2 regions of the Peribacillus sp. CSMR9 genome follow, and region 2 is predicted to be linked to the other one. Evidence: a T-box and tRNA genes for the amino acid it is inferred to sense, from the RefSeq annotation. Region 2 holds a T-box; the other holds one or more tRNA genes.
The links. The T-box of region 2 lies ahead of N9I19_RS02185 (valine--tRNA ligase). A T-box ahead of a tRNA ligase gene usually reads a tRNA of that ligase, here a tRNA-Val.
Positions count from the first base shown of each region.

Region 1 (11,935 bases), on a different contig from region 2:
TATGACAAGCCGGCCATGCAACAAGGTAACTTGTTGTCATCGGTTTGGTAAATTAAGTATAGTTTCATTTTTTGAATTTTGCAATAATTTTGTTTGGGTGTTTTTATTACTTCCACTGAAATACTCTTTAGCATACTTCCCGTTTAATATAAAAATACTTCCAGGACTACCTCAAGCTAAAGTAATTGGAATTGCCTTTATTCGTGAGGCATGTGATGATTGGATATACATAACTGTCTATATTTAAAATGAGAATTTTTCATACAATCAATTATCGGTCGACAGACAAGGAAAGATTCAAAGGGAGATGGCAATATGGTCAATAAAAAAAAGGAAATAATCGAAGCGATCAAGAAATACCCAACCATTATCATTCACCGCCATGTTAATCCGGACCCCGATGCATTGGGATCACAAATCGGCTTACAACGGCTTTTGAAGCACTCCTACCCTGCCAAGGAAGTTTTTGTGGTTGGCGAAGAAGTGGATAGGCTTTTATTCATTGGTGAAATGGATGTCATTACAGATAAAAAATACAAAGGGGCCTTAGTGATTGTTTGTGATACTGCCAACCTTTCACGGATAAGTGATTCCCGCTATGATCACGGGGACCTGCTGATCAAAATTGACCACCACCCCGAATATGAACAATTCGGTGACCTTTCTTGGGTCGACCCTTCTTATAGCTCTGCAAGTGAAATGCTTGTTGATTTATTTTTGCAATTTCCAGAAGGCTTTATCATGAATAAAGAAGCAGCTAAATCATTTTATGCAGGAATTCTAGGTGATACAGGGAATTTCATGAATGGGAATACCACTCCTAGGACATTAAAAATGGTTTCGCACTTAAGAACTTATAATTTTCAGCCAGAAAGAATCCATAACTGGCTTAATATAAAGTCGAAAAACTCTTCAAGACTTCAAAAAGACATTCTCATGAGCTTCAAGGTAACCGATAAAGGGGTAGCTTACTTCATTATTACGGAGGATCTGTTAAATATGTATGGATTAGATCGAATCGAAGCTTCGAATTTAGTAAATACTCTATCAAGTGTAAGGGGAAACAAAATCTGGGCTTTCTTCATCGAATATCCTTCTGAAATCCGTGTCAGGATTCGTTCACGGAGTATTCCCATCGCTTCTGTCGCACGTCAATTCAATGGAGGAGGACATTCACTGGCGTCAGGTGCTACCATCCATTCCTGGGAAGAGGTTGATCATGTTATTCAGGCATTGGATCAAGTCTGTCCATAATACAGGAGTTCATGACAGTGCCGTGTTTATATGTATAATCATCTTCTCAGGCCATTATAACGGATTAATCCGACCTAAACTAGATTTTTTCGACCTTTACCGGAATACAAAAACACGCCCAAGCCTGGATGGCTGAGGCGCTTTCTCATTACAATTTACTTGGACACTTTTTCAAGAGTTGATAGATCGATCATTCCTTTTATATCACTGCTAGGAATATAACCGGCTTCTTTGCTTATGTCAGCCATTTCCTGGATGACTTGCTCATTAACTTCAGTTGTCACTTCCAAGCGTGAAAATGCTGAAGCCACTTCTTCTTTACTTAATTCTTTTCCAGTCAGTTCCTTCAAATGCTTAATAACCAGTTTTTGGCTTTCTTCAGGGTTGTCTTTTATAAACTTCACCGCTTTTTCATGCGCTTTCAAATAGGAAGCAGCGAGCCCCTTTTTATCCAAGAACTTCTGGCTTGCAGCCACTACCGTATTAGGTGAATCTTTTCCCCATGCAAATTGATCCCAGTCAAGCACTAACTTTCCTTTTGCCTGGTTTTCCAATACATACCCCCATGGTTCCTGGGTAGCAGCTGCATCGACTGATTTTTGGACAAAAAGAGCGGTTGTGTCAGCAGGGGCTGCCGCATACAACTCAACTGTTCCCCCATTTGTAGTCGGTTTTAAGTCAACATCTTGAAGGGCTTTCCTAAGCATGACATCCTGTGTGCTCCCAATGACGGGAATCGCTACTTTTTTACCGTCCAAATCTTTTAAATCCGTTACCTTGCTGTTCTCGCTGGCCACAAGAACGGCACCGCCATTAACAGCGCCAGAGATCAGATGGTATTCAGGGTTTTTCACGTAAAAGTTAAGCAATGGACCAGGTCCAACCGTTCCGACATCAATAGCGTTTGTAGCCATTGCTTCCATGAATAATCCGCCATTGGCCACTGTTTTGGTTTCAATCTTAACATCTTTACCGAACTCTTCTTCAAAAAAGCCTTTTTCAAGTGCAATGATCGTTGCACTGTGAGTTAAGTTAGGAAAATATCCAATTTTCACAGTTTGTTTACCAGAGCCTTTTTCCTCTTCTTTACTGGTGGATTGTGTGCATCCGCTTACTATTCCGATTAACAATACGGACATAATAAGGGCAAAAAATGATTTTTTCAGCATATTTCCCTCTCCTTTTAAACTATAATCTTATTAATCTACCGTTGGTTTACTCCCCATTTCAGTTGAACATTACGCTCTAGGCGTGAGAAGACAACATTATCCACGATTGTTCCAATGATTGCGATAATGATCATTACGGAGATGACCAAATCCATTTGTCCAAGTGATCTGCCCATTTCCAGCAACTGTCCAAGACCGCCGCCACCGCCAAGTAATTCACCTGCCATCAATGCACGCCAAGAAAATGCCCATGCAATTCGCAGCCCGGATATAATTTGTGGAACAGATGCTGGTAAAATTACGGTACGTAGAAAATGAAAACCGGTTGATCCATATGTTTTGGCAACCCGTTGATACAGCTGGGGCACATTCCGGAATCCACTTGTTGCATTAACTGTCATCGTCCAAGTTGCGCCGATCGTGACGATAAAGAGAATTGAAAAATCATTCAATCCAAACCAAATTATTGCCAAAGGGAACCAAACGATACTCGGGATGGATTGTAAAGCAGTCACTACGAATCCAAGCGTATCCTCAACCAGTTTAAAGCGCCAAATGAAATATCCTAAGATTAGACCTATTATAATGGCAATCGTGAAGCCGATTAGGATACGGCCAAGGCTTTTTCCGATGGCTTCGGTTATTTGTCCGCTTACCAGTCCATTAAACAGAGTTTCCAACACTTGAGTCAGGCTGGGAAACATGAAGTCCGGAAGACTGGAAAGTCTAGATGTGACTTCCCATATCCCCGCTATCATCGCGATGAATATGATTCGTCTTAAAGCTGTAATCATTCCCCATTTCCTCCTTCAGCACTTTTTCAATTTCCTCCTGCAAGATCGATAGAACCCTTTGTTCAGTATGCAAAGTTACACTATCCGGCATTACTCCATCTTTCATGGAAGGGACGGAAATCGTCTCTTTAATTTTCCCGGGACGGGTTGCAAAGACGATAATTTTTTCGGAAAGCTGAACAGCCTCACGAATATTATGGGTAACGAAAAAAATGGTCACTTTAGTTTTTCTCCAGATTTCGAGCAGCTCTTTATGCAAGACCATCCTCGTTTGCTCATCAAGAGCAGAAAATGGTTCATCCATCAACAGGATATCAGGTTCCATCACCAGCGCTCTTGCGATGGCTACCCTCTGTTTCATCCCCCCCGAGAGTTGATGTGGATAGGAGTCAACATATCTGCTGAGGTGAACCATTTTTAAAATGTCCAATGCTTTGGCTTTAGCCTCTTCTTTGGGAATCTTCTTTAACTTCAATCCGTATGTAACATTTTCAAGAACCGTCAACCAAGGAAATAACCCAGCCTCTTGAAACACTACAACCCGCTCCGGACCTGGCTTCATCACCTTTTTTCCAGCTACACGTATTTCACCTTTATCAGCCTTATCAAGGCCGGCAATTAGATAAAGGAGTGTCGATTTGCCACATCCTGAAGGTCCGACGATCGAAACGAAGCTTCCTTTCTCGACCTCTATATTAATCTCATCGAGCACCTTTATGCTTTCTTTCTTTTCATTCGAAAAACTTTTTTCAATGCCATCTATTGTTAAATACATAAAGTCACCCCACTTTTATATCGCACCGATTAACTAAACATTATTTCTTAATAATGATTAATCCAATGGTTTTTGTCAACAATAAAAATGCAAAAATTCTAATTTATCGGTATCTTTCTATTAAACTGTCAATGTATTGATAAATATTCCAATTTTACATAAAGATTCATATAAACAAATTCCATTCAACAAATAAAAAACCTGAGCCCTTTTCAAGGGTTCAGGCTGATTTTTCAGTATCCAGTTTCGTGCCTTCATTTCAGTTATGTTAACCGAGGTCTCCGCTCCATTCAGTAACTTAAAAAATCCTGCTTCCATACAATTTATCCTTCATCTTTTGCGTCCTTTCATGCAGTGGCTTTTTCAATATGATGCCAAAGCTGAGCGTGATTATTAAATAGAGGAATAAGATGAATATATCCTTGCCAGCGACACTCCAGGTTATCCCTCCAACTGATTCACGAAGTAAACCAACGGCATAGGTAAACGGCAGGAAGGGGTTGATATGTTGGAAAAATGGCGGTGTTACTTGAATGGGGAAGGTACCTCCCGAGCCTGATATTTGAAGCACCATCAGAACTACGCTTATTCCCTTCCCAACATTCCCCAGAACCGAGACGAAGGTGTAGACCATTAAAGTAAATACTGTACTTATCAAGACGGAAAACATGACGTACTCGAATTTATCTACTGCATATACATCAATCAGAAAAAGGTTACCGATGGAAACGGCTAATGCCTGCATCAATCCAATAATGAAGAATATAAGGTACCTGCCAATATAAATTTGATATGGACTGTAACCCTTTTGTGTGACGCTCACGCTAAGCATGGAAATCAATATTGTCCCACCCACCCATAGGGAAAGTGCCGTGAAGAAGGGGGACATGGCAGATCCATAGTTCGGAATGGGAAATAAACTGTGTTTATTGAGCAATACTGGCTCCGAGAAAAAGTCACTTTCCTGTTCAATATCATTCTTTAGGAAATCAATCACTTCTTCCATATTATAAGATTTATCGATTTCTCTCATTTTAGAAGCCAGAGCCTTGATTTTCCCCTCGATCTCCGGAAATTTATCCTGTAACTTATCGATATCTCCCGTACGAGTTACTAACGTTCGATTCGTCTCATTCAACAATGTCTTCACTTCAGGAAGAGCTTGGCTTCCCTCCTCAAGCATACGCTGGGCATTCTGTAATATAGTATCCGTTTCAGCCCAGATTTCATTGAATTTTGGTCCTGTCTCCTTTGAAAAGGTATCCTGGAAGTTTCCCAAGACTTCATCATTATTTTCACCAAGATTTCTAAGTGAGTCGAAGGAATGGTCATTCAGTGCTTGAAGTTGATTCGAAGCATTATCCCGTAAACCATCCACTAGATTTATTTCTGGCTGAAGGCGGTTTTTTTCACTAAATTGATTGACGCTCACCAATAAGTTATACATACTGTCCAAAAGATATAACTCTTTATTTATCCTCGTTCTCCCTTGTTCAACTAGCTGATTCCCCTCATTATCGGACAAATCCTGATCCGCTAACCTATTTGCAAGCACTAAAATCGATTCATTATCACTCCTGATGCTCGCAATATCATTTTTCAAGAGTGGATGGATTTCGGCAAATGCCTGCTTGGTTGAGTCTACATAATTAGAAACACCTGACACCAATTTGTCTTTCTGTGATGTTAAACCTTCTATTGAATCCAGACCATCATTGACCATTTTAATGATTTCTTCTGCTCTTTTCACATGTGTTTGTACGATTTTCAGATTTTGTTCAAGCTCCGGAAGTTCTCCCTCTAATAAATACACCATATTCTTCATTTTCTGAATTGTCGGCAACTCATTTTGCAAGGTGATTCCCAGTTCATTAAAGATTGCAAGAATACTCCCGCTAGCTGATTTGATAAAGCTTTTGCTCACATTTCCCACAATGCTGTTGGCCCCCGCTGCCGTAATTTTAGGAGCAATGGAATTGATTTTTTCATTCACATAATAATCAATCTCCGCTTTAATAGGGTCATCGGTCATGATTGTCGCAATATGCTCCGAAAAATTCTCTGGAATGATGATGGATGCGTAATAATCCCCCTTTTCCACTTTTGCTAACGCCTCTTTTTGAGTTGTGAATCTCCAGCCCAAATCTTTGTTTCCCTTTAACCCCTCTATGACTTCCTTGCCTATGTTTACGGCTTCGCCATTTAACTCCGCACCTTTATCATTATTTGAAACACCGACAAGGATTCCTTCCGTATTTGCATATGGGTCCCATGATGCAACAATATTAAACCACGCATAAATGGATGGGATGAACATAAGAAACACAACAACGATACAAATAAAGAAATTTTTATAAATGCATTTTAAATCGTCAATGAATATCTCCCGAATATTACTCAAAACATACCCCCGTGCAAAAAAGTATTTTGATACTATTATTCGAAAAATGTTCTAAATCAATACTAAGTAAACATATCCATGGATTTTCGACACCAAATAAAAAGAAGCAAGTAACGATATGCTACTTGCTTCCTATTTCACTTATTTTGAATGCCTGATTTATAAGGAAGTACGTTTCATAATTATGTTGATTTTTTCGAAACACACAGTGATTGATTATACTGATTCAGGAATGCATATTGAAACAGTGAACGAAATAAAAAAATGCAAGGCCGAAAACTATAGGGTCCCGTTTATTGAAAAGGGACATGTAAACTGGTATACCTCATTATTAATAGTTGATCAAACTAATTACAAAAAAAACCAATTGGTTTTCCTACCTATTTTTGACTTATGCCTTCGTTCAGGAAGAAAACCAATCCTTAATAAAGAATCGCTCCCTTTATGGAATATTTAAAATATGGCCACGACCCTAAAAAACTTAATTCTTCTTCAACTTTCGCACCCAAATTACAGAATAATGGGCTTGCTGTAAGAACATATTATTACAAACGAACTGTCGGGATTTTTAAAAGGGAGAAATAGTCATGCCAGGATCTGTTGAAATCATCTTTCGAACCTTTACAGCTTTTATTTTATTATGGGTATTTGTCCATCTGCTCGGTAAACAGACGATTGCCCAAAGGACCTATCACCTTTATATCGCTTCAATTACGATGGGGACAATTGCAGGCAATCTAGCATTCAATATTAAAATTAAATTCTTGTATTTTATCCTTGCAATGATTATTATGGGTGCCGTCGTTTTTATACTGAATCTTGTAGCGGTTCGAAATCCGCGCTTCGGAAAATGGATTGCTGGAGAACCTGTTGCCTTAATTCAGAATGGACAGATTCTTGAGGAGTCCATGCAGCGAATGGGGTATTCACTGGATTCTCTTAAACAGGCTTTGCGGGGCAAGGATATCTTCCATTTTGATGAAGTGGAGTGTGCCATATTAGAGATAAATGGCTCCCTTTCTGTATTAAAAAAAACACAATACCAAAATACCACCAAACAGGATTTGGCTATACGGTCCTCAGCTGGAACTATACCGATAGAGATGGTCTATGATGGGAAGATCCTATACGAAAACTTATCCAAACAAACCTACGATGACGAATGGTTAATGGCTGAACTTAAAAAAAGAAACCTTTCTGTTATTGACATCTCTTATGCTGTCGTAGGGACAAAAGGAAATTTGTCTATTGATTTGTTTAGGGATCAAATAAATGTGCGCCCATAGAGAACTTTACAACAAGCAACGGAAACCTTACACTGTAGGACAAATTGACCGTCACGTGATTTTCTGTTCAGTCTTTGTGCTGTGGTTTCGAGGGTAATGATATCCGATATGAAATGACAGAATAAAAAACGGCAAGAACATTGCTTAGCAATGCTTTTGCCGTTCGGACCTGTGAGGATTCGAACCCAAACCCCTGTCAATTTTCTGTACTATCTATTATAACTCAATCCAGTTTCATATTTATGGATGGTTCATCTCTAGAAATCAACCTTTACCAAGTACAAACCAGCTGCCTCCGCCATACGACCCGTTTGGATTCTTTCTTTTGACTCTATAATACTTGGTATATTTTCAGCATCTATTTCACCCAACCCAACTTCTATCAACGTCCCGACAATCTTTCTAACCATGTTATAAAGAAATCCATCGCCTCGCACTGTAATTTGGATGAAGCCAGCATTTTCTTCTATATCAATGGAGTATATTTCACGCACCATGGACTTTTTCTTAGACTTTGCATTTGAAAAAGCAGTGAAATCATGTTCACCTATAAAATGTTGACATGCATTTTTCATTCTTGTGATATTCAGCTTTTCCTCTACATGCATACTGTACTTTCGCATGAAAGGATTTGTATATTGCTCGTTCCAGATCTTATACAAATAGGTTTTATCCTTAGCATTATAACGGGCATGAAAACGTTCAGGAACTAGCCTAACCTCGACAATGCTGATATCCCGTGGTAAATATCTATTCAAATAATTCATGATTTCAACTTCAGTCAGATTTTCACCGATCTTAAAATTGGCTATTTGGGCAAGGGCATGTACACCGGCATCCGTTCTGCTGCATCCGATGATTTCAATTTTTTCCCCTACCATTTCCGTTAATACATTTTCAATTTTCCCTTGGATCGTATCATCACTATTACCGAGTCGTTGCCAGCCTCTATAACGCCCGCCATCATATTGAATGGTCAATTTATAATTGTTCATCGCTTCCTCCTTATATTATTCCTGTATAGTCATCTAAACAGAAAATTCTTGATAAATTACAAGCCCACATACAACCCCTGCTTTATGAGAAAAGATGGTTTTTTCTTAGAAACACATCAAATTGTTAAGTTTTTATTTTTGTAATGTATTTTTGTACATCCAAAAATTATTCCTTAGAAGTTTCACTGCCCCCTGCCGTTCGAGTTAAATTAAAGAATTCTTACTTTTTTGGGAGAGGAGAGAAGGAAAAGATAGAAAAAGGATAGACATGAAAAAGATCCCCACGAAATTAGAGTTAGAATCGGGAACCTGTATGATTGGGTTACACTTTTAAAACTGATTTGACACACACTCCACATATGGAAAATGTATGTGTGATTCATGGATTATTTCTTTTTATAAAGCTGTATCCCTTTATTCTCCTACTAAAGTGAGATGTCCCAAACGAAACCTGAAAATGGGAAGCTCTATGCCGTTCCATAGTAAATCCTAGCCAAAGTCAAATGTACTTCTGCATAGTCTACCAAAGAGGCTAACGTCATGCAACGAACGAGTCATTCAAAAGTTTTTGCGTCTTTATTCTGACAGGGTTAATGCTTCTTCAACAGTATTTTCCTTAGAGATGAATACCATAGTAATGCTTAACAACTTTCAAATTATTTGTCCAGCGCTACTGGATACTGTAATAGAAATGCCCTTTGGAAAATCCATACTGCAATACAAGGAAAAGAAACTGATGTTAGCAGTAACATCTTAACATTTACAAATTCATTTTCTTCACAGTAAACCTAGCATAATTGAATGTTACTTAAGTGCTTTCTCTTCATGAAATTCTTGAATTCGAAATTTAAAAGCAAAAAAACCACCTCACATATTTTAGCGTGAAGTGGTTTTTAGGCATTCTATGGTGTTTACCTTGAACCCATCATACAGTCGTTGATTTAAAATAAAAAACGGCAAGAACATTGCTTAGCAATGCTTTCGCCGTTCGGATGACCTGTGAGGGATTCGAACCCACGACCCCTTCCCTGTCAAGGAAGTGCTCTCCCACTGAGCTAACAAGTCGTATGTAATAACTGATTAGTAAAATACTTAAGTACATAATTTATTATATGTTTTTTTGTTAAAAAGTCAACGCATTATATTAAAAAAGTTTTATTTTCATCTTATTTTTTATTACCTATCCGCAAAACAAGAACCGGCGTTCCCTTTTTACTTGCATAAGAAACGTATGTTCGCATATAATGATTGCAAGTAAGTCAGCAAAGGAGTGACAAGGAATGAAATATATACTTCGAAAACATATGGAAGAAAATGCTCCATTAGAGATAATTTATCTCTCCGAACAAGGAAAGATTACGCAGCGGAAAATCCAGGTGCTTGAAATTTATCCAGGCAATTTTCACGCATTCTGTTTTCTAAGGCAGACAAAACGGACATTTAAAATGGACAATATCCTTTCTGCCCGCCTCATTAAGGCCAGGTTTGATAGGTCGGGATGAAAATTGGTCAACAAGATTCAACCGATTAACTCTTCTTCTTCCTGAATGTCCTTTTCCTGTTCAGTTAACGATTCTTCTTCATCTCTCAGACGATGAGCTAACCTTGAGGCGGCACTCGCGGCAATACTTGCAACGATATCATCCAGGAAGGTATGCACGATTCCTTCTTGCTTCTTATCGAGTTCGTGAATGACGCCTATTTTATTTTTATCCAAATGGCCAAAGGTCGTTACAGCAATGCTTCCGTAACCGAGTACTGCACCAAAGGCAATCGTTTCATCCACTCCGAATAACCCTTCATCAGATTCAACAATCGATTGCAGGGGCTCTGATAGCTTTTTTTGCTCTGCCAGTCTATCCAGCTCCACACCGACTAAAATGGCATGTTGAATTTCCCTTTTCAACAGGACACGCTCGACGCTGTGGATGCATTCCTCCAGCTTAAGATCAGCTTTATACGGGAACTGCAATTCAAAAACGATTTTTGCAATTGCCTCCACACTTACACCACGCTCTATTAATGTTCGTTTAGCCGCCTTTGTTACTTCCCTGCTGTGTACTTGTACATCTGCCATTTTATTCGCCACCTCTTTTATTGTATTATTTTCCTATATGCTAGTATTATAGCACCTTATAATTTAAATTTTTAGAAAATATAATGAAAATATTCTATTCTAAATTCTTCTCACGGGAAAAAATCGCAAGGCTATGCTAAAATAATCAAGTAAGTTGTTTCATTATTATTAATTATCATCGAGGTGCGGGAAAATGAGTTTACGCAAAGGCACAATTAAAGAGTACATGTTTAAAAGCGAAGCTTTAGCAGAAGAGTTGGAACTACTTGTTTACTTGCCTGCTAATTTTTCGCCACTGTATAAATATTCGCTTGTGATTGCTCAGGATGGCCGTGATTATTTTCAAATGGGCCGAATTGGTCGCGTAGCCGATGAACTATTAGGGAACGAAGAGATCGAGAATATCATCATTGTCGGCATTCCCTATAAAGATCGCTTTGACCGCAGGAGCAAATATCATCCGGACGGGGAACAGCACATTGCGTACATACGTTTTCTTGCCCATGAACTTGTCCCGTTTTTAGATGATGAATTTCCGACCTATCAAATGGGACATGGTCGAGCTTTGATCGGTGACTCTCTTGGTGGTACAGTTTCTTTATTGGCCGCACTAAAATATCCCCATACATTCGGGAAATGCATCATGCAGTCGCCACTTGCCAATGAAGCAGTAATGGATGCTGTACGTAATTTTGAGGATCCGCATCTCCTCGAACTTTACCATGTGATCGGGACTGGGGAAACTGATGTTCCGACGACTGATGGCAACAGGGCAAACTTCATAGAACCCAACAGGGAATTGCATAAATTATTAAACCAAAAAGGATTTCCATGCTTCTATGAAGAATTTGAAGGTAATCATACCTGGAAATATTGGCAGGCAGATTTAAAAAGAGCACTATTGGAAATGTTCTAACTTACTCGTAATCACCTCTTTTGAGATGGTTTCAAGAAAAAACATGTCCAACTATATATAATACAACAATAAAAAATATCAGGAGGTTTTATTTATGAAATATGGTGTTGCAATTTTCCCTTCAAAAAAACTTCAAGATTTAGCTAACTCCTATCGAAAAAGGTATGATACGAAATATGCTTTCATTCCACCGCATTTAACGCTTAAACCAACATTCGAAGCGACGGATATGGAAATTTCGACGATCGCGGAACAATTAAAAGGCATT
Region 1 is NZ_JAOPHO010000056.1:13,028-24,962, forward strand. It holds gene N9I19_RS19135 (DHH family phosphoesterase) at 316-1,254, shown strand; gene N9I19_RS19140 (aliphatic sulfonate ABC transporter substrate-binding protein) at 1,410-2,423, opposite strand; gene N9I19_RS19145 (ABC transporter permease) at 2,459-3,217, opposite strand; gene N9I19_RS19150 (ABC transporter ATP-binding protein) at 3,150-3,992, opposite strand; gene N9I19_RS19155 (YhgE/Pip domain-containing protein) at 4,291-6,393, opposite strand; gene N9I19_RS19160 (DUF421 domain-containing protein) at 6,981-7,679, shown strand; gene truA (tRNA pseudouridine(38-40) synthase TruA) at 7,937-8,674, opposite strand; tRNA gene N9I19_RS19170 (tRNA-Val) at 9,668-9,739, opposite strand; gene N9I19_RS19175 (hypothetical protein) at 9,955-10,176, shown strand; gene N9I19_RS19180 (phosphatidylglycerophosphatase A family protein) at 10,194-10,751, opposite strand; gene N9I19_RS19185 (alpha/beta hydrolase) at 10,945-11,667, shown strand; gene N9I19_RS19190 (YjcG family protein) at 11,762-11,935, shown strand, end outside.
Region 1: it has a tRNA-Val gene. The T-box ahead of N9I19_RS02185 (valine--tRNA ligase) is inferred to sense a tRNA for this amino acid. The anticodon was not compared.

Region 2 (11,935 bases):
TTTTGGCTAGAAGGCCGGATCTTGAAATTAAATGGATTCGCGGGAATATCGATACCCGTCTGAATAAGCTGAACACGGAAGATTATGATGCCATCATTTTAGCAGCAGCCGGACTATCAAGAATGGGATGGGAGCAGGACATCGTATCGGAATTTTTAGATGAGGATATTTGCATTCCGGCAGTTGGACAAGGGGCACTTTCCATTGAATGCCGCGAAGACGACAAAGAACTGCTGGCTGAACTTGAGAAATTAACCTGTGAAAAAACGAAAAGAACGGTTGAAGCGGAACGTGCCTTTTTGGATAAAATGGAAGGCGGATGCCAGGTGCCGATTGCCGGATTTGCGGTAGAGAAAGATAATGGATTGGTTTCCTTGACGGCTTTGGTCGCTTCTCCGGATGGAAAAGTGATTTATAAAGAAATGGTTGAGGGGGCTGATCCCGAGACGGTTGGGCATGATGCTGCCAAACAGATAAGTGAAATGGGCGGTAAAGAATTGATTGATCGCGTAAAAGAGGAGCTTGATCAGTAATGAATCCCTTTCAACCTCTTAAGGATTATCGGGTATTAATCACCAGAGGGAAAGGGCAGGCAGATGGATTAAAAGATTCGATCGATAAAAATGGCGGAACGCCGCTTCTTGTGCCATTGCTGGAGTTCACTCTTCCTGATCATATGGAAGTTGTTCAAGAGCGGTTAGATGAGCTGCATACCTATGACTGGATAATTCTCACCAGTCAAAATGGAGTGGATTTCTTCTTTAAACTTATTGGTGAACAGCCTTTAATGCTTCCGAAAATAGCCGTTATCGGCTCCAAAACAGAAGCGGCCCTGAAACGACATGGATATAGGGCGGATTTCGTTCCAGCTCAGTTTGTTGCCGAAGGGTTTGTTGCGGAGTTCATTACCCTGCTTGATCCCGGGTCGCGTGTATTGCTGGCAAAAGGGAATCTCGCGAGGGCGGTTATTGCGGAGGCAATCAATGAAACTGGTGCATCCTGTGATGAAGTGATAATTTATCATACCGTGCTTCCCGGAAGCAGTGAAAAAAGACTCGTGAAACTTATAACGAATCATGAAATCGACATCATAACCTTTACGAGCTCTTCGACGGTCAATCATTTTTTACAGATCATGGAACGCCATGATTTGGATACATACATAGACCGGATCATCATCGCATGCATCGGGCCGATTGCCGCTAAAACGGCTGAAAAAAATGGGCTAAACGTCGATGTTTGTCCAGATGTTTATACGACGGATGCCATGGTTGCGGATTTAATACGCTTCATAAGCAAAAAGAAATAATAAGGGAGGAACTTCAAAATGAAAAACATTCCATTCAATCGCCACCGTCGCTTGCGTGCAAGTGCTGGCATGAGGGCTTTAGTCCGTGAAACACAATTGCATAAAGAGGATTTGATCTATCCGATCTTCGTCATTGACGGTGAAAATGTAAAAAATGAAATCAACTCGATGCCGGGTATATATCAGTTATCCATGGATAACCTTGGGGCTGAAATGGATGAAGTCGTAAGTCTGGGCATTAAGTCAGTCATTTTATTCGGTGTCCCTTTTGCTCATGATAAAGACGAACAAGGCACAGGAGCATTTCACCATAACGGACTTGTGCAAGAGGCAACCCGCTATATCAAAAAACAATATCCTGAAGTCATTGTCATTGCTGATACATGTCTTTGTGAGTATACAAGCCATGGCCATTGCGGGGTCGTTGAAGGGGAAAAGATCCTGAATGACGCTTCTCTTGACCTTCTTGCCAAAACGGCGATCAGCCAGGCTGAGGCCGGTGCCGATATCATTGCCCCTTCCAATATGATGGACGGTTTCGTTGCGGCCATCCGTGCAGGCCTGGATGAAGCTGGCTATGAAGATATTCCGATCATGTCCTATGCAGTAAAATATGCTTCGGCTTTTTACGGCCCATTCCGTGATGCAGCGAATGGCGCGCCGCAATTTGGCGACAGGAAAACTTACCAAATGGATCCTGCCAATCGCCTTGAAGCATTCCGTGAAGCTGAATCCGATGTTGCTGAAGGTGCGGATTTCTTAATCGTGAAACCAGCCCTTTCCTACATGGACATTATCAGGGACGTTAAGAATAACTTTAATCTTCCCGTTGTTTCCTACAATGTGAGCGGTGAATATTCAATGGTCAAAGCTGCTGCCCAAAATGGCTGGATTGATGAAAAAGCGATAGTGATGGAAATGCTGACAGGATTGAAACGCGCAGGTTCCGACTTGATCATTACGTATTTCTCAAAAGAAGTAGCACGCTGGATAAACGAAGATAATCAAAGATGATTAACAAATAAAACCTGTAATGGAAAAGGGGATTGAATCATGCGGTCATATGAAAAATCGAAACAAGCGTTTGCCGAAGCAAAAAAATTGATGCCAGGCGGCGTGAACAGCCCTGTACGTGCCTTCAAATCCGTGGACATGGATCCCATTTTCATGGAGCGTGGAAAAGGCTCAAAAATGTATGATATCGATGGCAATGAATATATAGACTATGTTCTTTCATGGGGACCGCTTATCCTGGGTCACACGAATGACCATGTCGTTGAAGCATTGAAAAAGGTAGCGGAATCAGGTACAAGCTTTGGAACCTCTACGCTGATTGAGAATGAACTGGCTAAGTTGGTCATTGACCGGGTGCCTTCGATTGAGATGATCCGGATGGTGTCTTCAGGAACCGAAGCGACGATGAGTGCGCTAAGGTTGGCGAGAGGCTTTACAGGTCGGGATAAAATCCTTAAATTCGAAGGTTCATATCATGGACATGGCGATTCATTGCTAATCAAAGCAGGTTCCGGCGTTGCCACATTAGGTTTGCCGGATAGTCCGGGAGTACCGGAAGGCATTGCGAAAAATACGATTACCGTACCATATAATGATCTTGCAGCAACCAAATATGCGTTTGAACAATTTGGCGAAGACATCGCGTGTATCATCGTAGAACCTGTTGCAGGGAACATGGGCGTAGTTCCGCCGCAACCAGGTTTCCTCGAAGGCTTACGTGAAGTGACGACCCAATACGGGGCTCTATTGATCTTTGACGAAGTTATGACAGGTTTCCGTGTCGGTTATAACTGTGCACAAGGCTATTTTGGCATCGTACCGGACCTGACTTGCCTTGGGAAAGTAATTGGCGGCGGCTTACCGGTCGGAGCTTTCGGAGGTAAGCGCGAATTCATGGAACGAATTGCCCCGAGCGGGACAATCTATCAAGCAGGAACATTGTCAGGTAACCCTCTGGCCATGACGGCTGGTCTTGAAACGCTGAGCCAATTGACTCCAGAATCTTATGAAGAGTTCACCCGAAAAGGTGATATGCTTGAAAAAGGCATCGGAGAAGCAGCGAAAAAGTACGGAGTTCCCCATACATTCAACCGTGCCGGTTCCATGATTGGACTATTCTTTACGGATGAAGAAGTAATCAATTATGATACAGCAAAAACATCAGATTTAGAGTTCTTTGCTTCTTATTATAGGGAAATGGCGAATCAAGGCATCTACTTGCCGCCGTCCCAGTTTGAAGGTTTATTCCTTTCCACTGCACATAGTGATGAAGATATCGAAAAGACCATCACAGCGGCAGAACAGGCCTTTGCAAAATTAAAAAAATGAGGCTTCATGACACTATTAAAATTATTAACAGGCTACCATTTCTCCAAAAACTTTTGGAGAAAGGTAGCCTGTTTTTTTGATTCAAGGAGTAAGTGGAAGAAGGCCGAAAAAAATGGTTGAAGGCAAATTAATTGGCAGTAGGCCGAATTAAAATGGTTTAAGTCTGATTGATCCAATCGACATGGATTTTAGCCTGAAAAAGTAAAGTCTACTCCTTATCATGGTTCAGTAAAAATAAGGTTTGGATGGCTGCAAATGAAATGAAGGAATAATCAGCTTCCTTTCTTCATAGATTGATATTGGTATAGGTACCGTTTCCTGAAGCTGAAAGGAGGAGTTGTCTTGTCGCAAGAAAATGAATCGTATTTACGATTTTCTTTAGAGGAATCCGTTTGGTTCCAGAAGGGACAGGAAGTGGCTGAGTTATTTTCCATTTCTCTGGATCCAAATGTGACGATTCAAGAAAGTGATCAATATGTTTTTATACGAGGCTCGTTAGATTTATGCGGTGAATACAAAGACTCGCAAAATGGTGAGGAAGAGGAGTTTTCGCAGACCTTTTTGCCAAAAGCCGTTCAAAAGGTCGAGAGGCATCCTGATGGACTTACTGAGTTCACACACCGTTTTCCGGTTGATATAACAATTCCGAATAATCGAATTGCCTCATTAGAGGAGATCGATGTCTCGATTCAAAGCTTTGATTATGCCATGCCTGAGCATAACTGTTTGAAATTGCAGGCGGATTTGTTGATAACCGGAATTTATAATGATTCATATGTGGAAGAACGGTTCGATACGGAGCAGGAAGTTGGGGAAACAGAGGAACAAGAAGAAACGGACGGTGAAAACGAGTCATATATTCCATATGCGGCTGCAGTGCCGCCAATCCCAGATTTTCAGCCTGTTTTCCGAGATGAGCTGGAGGAAGAGTTATACACGCCTTTTTCTGCAGAGGCAAAACGGGTATCTGAAGCAAACGAGGAAGAGGAAGAGGAACCAATCTATTTAAGCGATCAGCATGGTGTCCCAGTTTTTGAGATTCCCGTTTCACCATATCCTGAAGAGGAGGAGTGGGAAACGGAAGTGCACAGACAGGAAGAAGTGAATTTTTCTATAAGTGATCGGCCTGATTCAGCAGAGGTACCTATGTCATCCAAGGAAGAGGAGAAGCAGGAGGAAAATGTAAGCAGGCAGGAAACCATGGAGAAAGTCGAGACTCCTAGAAAGACTTTGATGGAAGAGGAAGCAGTGGAAGAGCCAAATCATGTAATCAATCATATAAGTGTCCCAGTTGAGAATAGCCCTGTTTCAAATTCCGAAAACGAGGATGTCATCCGGCAGGAAGAAGCTGAGGCTGCAGCGGGTCCTATCCTAAATGAACATGCGAAGATGGAACATGAAGAGAAAGCAAATTCGTTAAGCGATCTATTCAAAAAGAAGGAAAGACCAGCGCCGCCAGCTAAGGAAGTTAAAAATTTCAAAGGCAGGAAACAAGCCGTGGAACGTGATGATAAGGAAACCGCTGAACATGATGAAAAGCAGCTTTCCATCATGGACTTATTCGGTCGGAAACAAGAAGAAGAGCTGGTAAGGATGAAGGTTTGTATTGTCCAGCAAGGGGAAACGCTTGATGACTTGGCTCAACGTTATGATGTTACGGTTCAATCCATACTTTTCAGTAATGAGTTGGAGTCGAACCAGAACGTCCATGAAGGGCAAGTCATCTATATACCGAAGGCGGTTGCGTATAAGAATTGACCAGGACAGAGAGCAGAGCATATGGTCTGCTCCTGTTTTTTAGAGCAGCCCGGATTTAATTACACCTTTTGGTGGCTAGAGGAATCGAATAATCGGATTGTTGAGTGTTTATAGAGAAAGTGAGTGAGTCTCGTGAGGGAAAACGAGAATCAGCAGCCTATTAATCGGGATCGTGACACGGAGACCGTCTTGAAGGAATACGCCATGTATGTACAATATATTGAGGACTTCGGGCGGGTGAAAAAAGTATACAGTGATCGAGGTACATTTGCCTTGAAATCCATTGTACCGCATAAAGGCATTGATTTTATCAGGAATGTTCAAAAACTGTACCATCGAGGCTATAACCGGATCGTTCCCATTTATCAAACGATGGATCAGCGTTACGCCGTTCTTCATAATGGACGTTTGTATTACCTGATGCCCTGGCTTAATAATGAAGGGGACGGGGAGCGTGATGAAAAGCATAAGCAAATGTTCAGGGAGCTTGCTCGGATGCATACGCTGTCAGTAAAGGAAATCCAGGTGGATATAGAAGAACGGGAAGCTCATTATGAGCGGACGCTTGATGCCTGGAATAACGAGAAGGACTTTATGGATGAGTATATTGTCAGCTGCGAAAAGAAGTGGTATATGTCTCCATTTGAAATGACGGTTTGTTCATTCTTCACTGATATTTCACAGGCACTGAAGTACTCGATCAAGAAATTTGAAACCTGGTATGAAAAAACGAAGGAAAGTGAAAAGGTTCGAACCGTGATCACGCACGGAAAGGTCTCTTTGAAGCATTTCGTTAGTGATGAACGGGGGTATGGCTACTTCATCAATTTTGAGAATTCGAATACGGCACCGCCTCATTTCGATTTACTGCCATTTCTCGTTAAATCGGCCAGGACCTATCCTGTCCAATGCGATGACTGCGTCGACTGGCTATATAACTATTTTCGTTATTTTCCTTTGAAAGAAGAAGAATTGCTGCTCATGCAAAGTTATATGGCTTTCCCTGGATCAGCTTTGGAATTAGTGAAGGGTTATTCCGATGGCAGGAGCCATCGTTCAGAGCTTGATAATGTTACTCAACTGCAGAGGCAATTTTGGCTCCTGAAGAATGTAGAATATATGGTGATGAAAATCGAAGAAATCGAACAGAAGAAAAAGGCGGCTGCCGAGGCTGCCAAAGAAGAGCAATCACCCCCAAGCTAAATATACATGATTGGATCATCTCCAGTCATGTATATTTTTTTGCTGTGAGGGAATAATTAAATCCATTCGAAATATAAAGACAAGGCCAAGAAAATAAAGGCGACTAACAGGAGCATATCGAAGAAAGTAGGGAAAATCAGCGTACGTAATCCTTGGAATACGATAAAGGGAATGATGAACTGCTGGCAAACACCGCGGAATTTTTTCATCCAAGGCGGTAAAGTATAGGGAGTATATCTTCGCTTCATATTATTACCTTCCTTTTTAGGACTTCTTTTATTATATGGGTGGGTAGTGGGAAAGGTGAAAAAGCCGTCACATTAACTGTTCCTGGAGTATAAAATAAAGAAACTGGCCGGACAGCGGGAGTGAATGCGTGAAATGAGACGCTTCCTGGGAAAGTAAGCGAAAAGATGATTGACTGGAGCCCCATATTTTTTGTACTATATACTATATGCATTCAATGATTTTACATATGAATATAATTCAATGCAAAGACCGGAAATAGTAAGATGAAATGCACTTTTCAGAGAGGAAACCAATTGGTGGGAGGTTTCCAGGCAGCAGCATCCGAAGTCGTCCGCGAGCAGTTTTCGTGAAAGATCTTAGTAGCGAAGGCCGGTGAAGAGCCGTTATCCGATTTGAGAGCCGAAAGAGATTTTTTTATTTTTCGGAAAAAAGGTGGCACCGCGAACAACTTCCTTCGTCCTTTTGTGATGATGGAAGTTTTTTTTATGCCCAAAAAGGAGGAAATGATATGGAAGAGAACCAAATTTCGATGCCAACTAAATATGATCCGCAGACGATAGAGAAAGGCCGCTATAAATGGTGGCTTAATGGGAAGTTTTTCGAAGCGACGGGTGACGATAAAAAGGAACCATATACGATTGTCATCCCGCCCCCTAATGTAACAGGTAAGCTGCATCTTGGCCATGCTTGGGATACGACACTTCAAGATATATTGACACGAATGAAAAGGATGCAAGGCTATGATGTATTATGGTTGCCTGGCATGGACCATGCCGGTATCGCCACTCAAGCAAAGGTTGAACAAAAGCTTCGCTCGGAAGGCGTAAGCCGTTATGACCTTGGACGTGAAAAGTTCGTTGAAGAGACATGGAAATGGAAAGAGGAATATGCGAGCCATATCCGTGAACAATGGTCAAAGTTGGGTCTTGGGCTTGATTATACCCGTGAACGCTTCACTCTTGATGAGGGGCTTTCAAAAGCAGTACGCGAAGTTTTCGTCTCTCTTTATAAAAAGGACTTGATTTACCGAGGCGAATACATCATCAACTGGGATCCATCAACGAAAACGGCGTTATCCGATATCGAGGTTATTTATAAAGATGTGCAGGGTGCATTTTACCATATGAAATATCCGTTGGTTGACGGGTCAGGTGAAATTGAAATAGCCACCACACGTCCAGAAACGATGCTAGGCGATACTGCGGTTGCTGTACACCCTGAAGATGATCGTTATAAACACCTGATCGGCAAGATGGTTCGTTTGCCAATTACAGGCCGGGAAATCCCAATTGTCGGTGATGATTATGTCGATATGGAATTCGGTTCAGGCGCGGTTAAAATTACTCCGGCCCATGACCCGAATGACTTCGAAATTGGGAACCGTCACAATTTGGAGCGCATCCTTGTCATGCATGAAGACGGTTCGATGAATGAAAAGGCTGGTAAGTACGAAGGTATGGATCGCTTCGAATGCCGTAAGCAAATCGTCAAAGACCTTCAGGAAGAAGGAGTGCTCTTCAAAATCGAAGATCACCTTCACTCAGTCGGCCATTCAGAGAGAAGCGGTGCTGTTGTTGAACCATATCTTTCGACTCAATGGTTCGTAAAAATGCAGCCACTGGCTGATGCATCCGTTGAACTTCAAAAAGGGTCCGATGAGGAAAAGGTTCATTTCGTACCAGATCGTTTTGAAAAAACGTACCTCCACTGGATGGAAAATATCCGAGACTGGTGCATTTCCCGTCAGCTTTGGTGGGGTCACCGCATTCCAGCGTGGTACCATAAAGAAACAGGTGAAGTGTATGTTGGCCACGAAGAACCTGCGGATGCTGAAAACTGGGAACAGGATACAGATGTTCTGGATACATGGTTCAGCTCGGCATTATGGCCATTCTCGACTATGGGCTGGCCTGATAAGGACAGTATCGATTTCAAACGATACTATCCAAACGGAGCACTTGTAACAGGCTATGATATCATTTTCTTCTGGGTATCGCGGATGATTTTCCAAGCACTTGAGTTCACAGGTGAGCGTCCATTTGAAAATGTACTGATCCACGGTCTGGTTCGTGACGAACAGGGTCGCAAGATGAGTAAATCGCTTGGCAATGGTGTGGATCCGATGGATGTCATCGATCAATACGGTGCCGATTCCCTGCGTTACTTCTTATCTACAGGCAGCTCACCAGGGCAGGACCTTCGTTATAGTACGGAAAAAGTGGAAGCGGTTTGGAACTTCTCGAATAAGATTTGGAACGCATCCCGTTTTGCTTTGATGAACATGAATGGCATGACTTATGACGAAATCGATTTAAGCGGTGAGAAGTCTGTAGCCGATAAATGGATTTTGACGCGCTTGAATGAAACGATTTCAAACGTGACGAGACTTGCGGACCGTTATGAGTTCGGTGAAGTGGGCCGTGTGCTTTATAACTTCATTTGGGATGACTTCTGTGACTGGTATATTGAAATGGCGAAGCTTCCGTTATATGGCGAAAATGAAGCAGCGAAGATAACGACCCGCTCGATCTTGGCTTATGTACTGGATAACACGATGAGATTATTACACCCGTTCATGCCATTCATTACCGAAGAAATCTGGCAGAACCTTCCTCACCAAGGTGAGTCGATCACTGTTGCCGCTTGGCCGGAAGTGAATGAAGGATTGACAGATACAGCTGCAGCCGAGGAAATGAAGCTGCTTGTTGAAATCATCCGCTCCGTCCGTAACATCCGTGCTGAGGTGAATACACCATTAAGCAAAAAAATCAATTTGATTTTAAAAGCTAAAGATGAGTCCATCTTAGAAACGTTACAGAAAAACAGCAGCTATATCGAGCGTTTCTGTAATCCTGAACAATTGACGATCGGAATCGAGGTCGAAGAACCTGCTCAAGCCATGACAGCTGTCGTAACTGGTGTAGAACTGATCCTTCCGCTTACAGGACTGATCAATATCGACGAAGAAGTGAAACGTCTTGAAAAAGAACTCGACAAACTTAATAAAGAAGTTGAACGCGTACAGAAAAAATTAGGCAACGAGGGCTTCGTTAAAAAGGCGCCGGCAAGCGTCATTGAAGAAGAACGTGCCAAAGAAAAAGACTATAGCGAAAAACGCGACTCTGTGATCCACAGGATCAGCGAACTGAAACAACTGTAAAACAAAAGGATGAACCAGCTATATGCCGGTTCATCCTTTTGTATTTAACGCAATTGATGCCATTCCCAAAATCAAATGTTCCGTTGGGAGGATATTCTTTCTTTTATGAATTTGAGGTAATCCCGTACGATATTCATGTCGCTTAGTGCACTTAATGTCCGGCTGCCGACGACATCCTCGATTTCGTTGAGCATGAGGCTGCCATCTTCGGCAAATATGAAATCGATTCCGACCAGGCCAAAATCAAATGCCTCGATTACTCTTTCTACAAGGGTTAAATCGGATGCGGTCAGCTCATATAACGAAGCCGATCCCCCTAGCGTGTAATTTGCCTTGAAACTTGAAGCGGATTCCCTAAGTACAGCAGCCTTCACTTTTTTACCAACTACAAAGACACGGATATCCCTGCCGAATAAACCAGGTTTTTGGACAATCCAATTTCCGTCATTCAGTTCGGCCAAATCATCGGCATCCTCGATTAAATAAACTTGTTTCCCGCCACGGCCACGTGTTTCTTTAGCGATGAAAGGGAACTCCATATCCTCGGCATTTGGTCTTCCGTTGCAGTAAACGGTATCGGCCATTGGTATACCCAGCGAGGACAAATATTGATGCGTCTTTGCTTTGTCATTCGCGATTTCGGATACGGATGAGGAGTTAAAGCAGGCAATCCCCAGTTGCTCCAGTTGCCTAGTAAAAAAGGGATCGATGGTCCGGACGATAGCAAAGTCAGGCAATGAAATTGGCTTCATCTCATGTTCCACGTACAATTCGTTGAAACGGTGGCCGATCCTAAGGTCCTCCCGATGGAGAAAGTGTAAATCAAGATCAAGCTTACTGGCTTCGCCAAGCATCCAATCTATGTATCCTTTATTATTTATGGCATCCTCACGGTTATAAATCAACCAACCCGCTTGCTTTTTCATCAGATGCACTTCCTTTTCCTAATTTGTTCAGGATATAATCGAACATGCTATCAGCGATGTTGATGCCTGTACATTCATAAATATTCAGTAAATGAGAATTCGAATTCACTTCGCATAAAAGCGGTCCCTCTTCACCGAACAGCAAATCGACGCCGGCGAAGTCGGCACCTAGAATCTCCGCACATTTGATGGCAAGTTGTGCTTCTTCCGTGGTGGGTGTATAGGGGGCAGCCTGGCCCCCAGCAGTCATATTAGCTCGGAAGTCGTGCTCGGAATGGCGTTGCATCGCTGCTATGACTCGATTGCCGACGACATTAACACGAATATCCCGCCCTTTACTGTGTTCGATGAATTCCTGAATGATAAATGGCTTGTGGCCAAGATTACGGATCGTCTTAAATAACTCATCCTCTGTTTGGATCAAATATACTTGTTCCCCAAAAGAACCGTATGCTTCCTTAACGATAAGTGGATACCCAAGTTCAATGCCGATTAGTTTAAAGGCATCCATATTGACCCTTTCGATACCTTCGTACGTAAAGGGGGGAAACAAGGTTTTCGGCATCGGTATGCCATGCCCGGCCAATGCTTGATGTGTTTTTGCTTTACTGTCACAAATATCGATCGCTGTACTGCCGTTATATACGGGGATGCCGAGCAATTCCAAATGGCGTGCCAAATGAATGTCTTTATCCATGAACAGAACAAAATCAGGCAGCTTATCAAAGGCTCCTTTAATTAGAGGCACTCCTTTTTCAATTATGGGTATCAGATCTGAATTACGGATAAGGGTTGCCATGATTTCTTTCCTTTCAGCCGCCTCCTTAATGAACAAAGCTAAATTGGAAAACTTATCATGCTGTAAATAGCCGTTAACGACGATCCAACAGTGAAGATCTGAAGGTTTCATTTTAAAACACTACCTTTCATCTAGGTTAATCGTTCATATATTGATAAAATAATATTAACGCATAAGAGCGGTATAAA
Region 2 is NZ_JAOPHO010000002.1:67,683-79,617, reverse strand. It holds gene hemC (hydroxymethylbilane synthase) at 1-533, shown strand, start outside; gene N9I19_RS02215 (uroporphyrinogen-III synthase) at 533-1,309, shown strand; gene hemB (porphobilinogen synthase) at 1,328-2,323, shown strand; gene hemL (glutamate-1-semialdehyde 2,1-aminomutase) at 2,363-3,652, shown strand; gene N9I19_RS02200 (LysM peptidoglycan-binding domain-containing protein) at 3,995-5,410, shown strand; gene ysxE (spore coat protein YsxE) at 5,543-6,613, shown strand; gene N9I19_RS02190 (hypothetical protein) at 6,670-6,861, opposite strand; T-box leader at 7,099-7,327, shown strand; gene N9I19_RS02185 (valine--tRNA ligase) at 7,371-10,022, shown strand; gene N9I19_RS02180 (ATP-grasp domain-containing protein) at 10,094-10,948, opposite strand; gene N9I19_RS02175 (ATP-grasp domain-containing protein) at 10,917-11,858, opposite strand.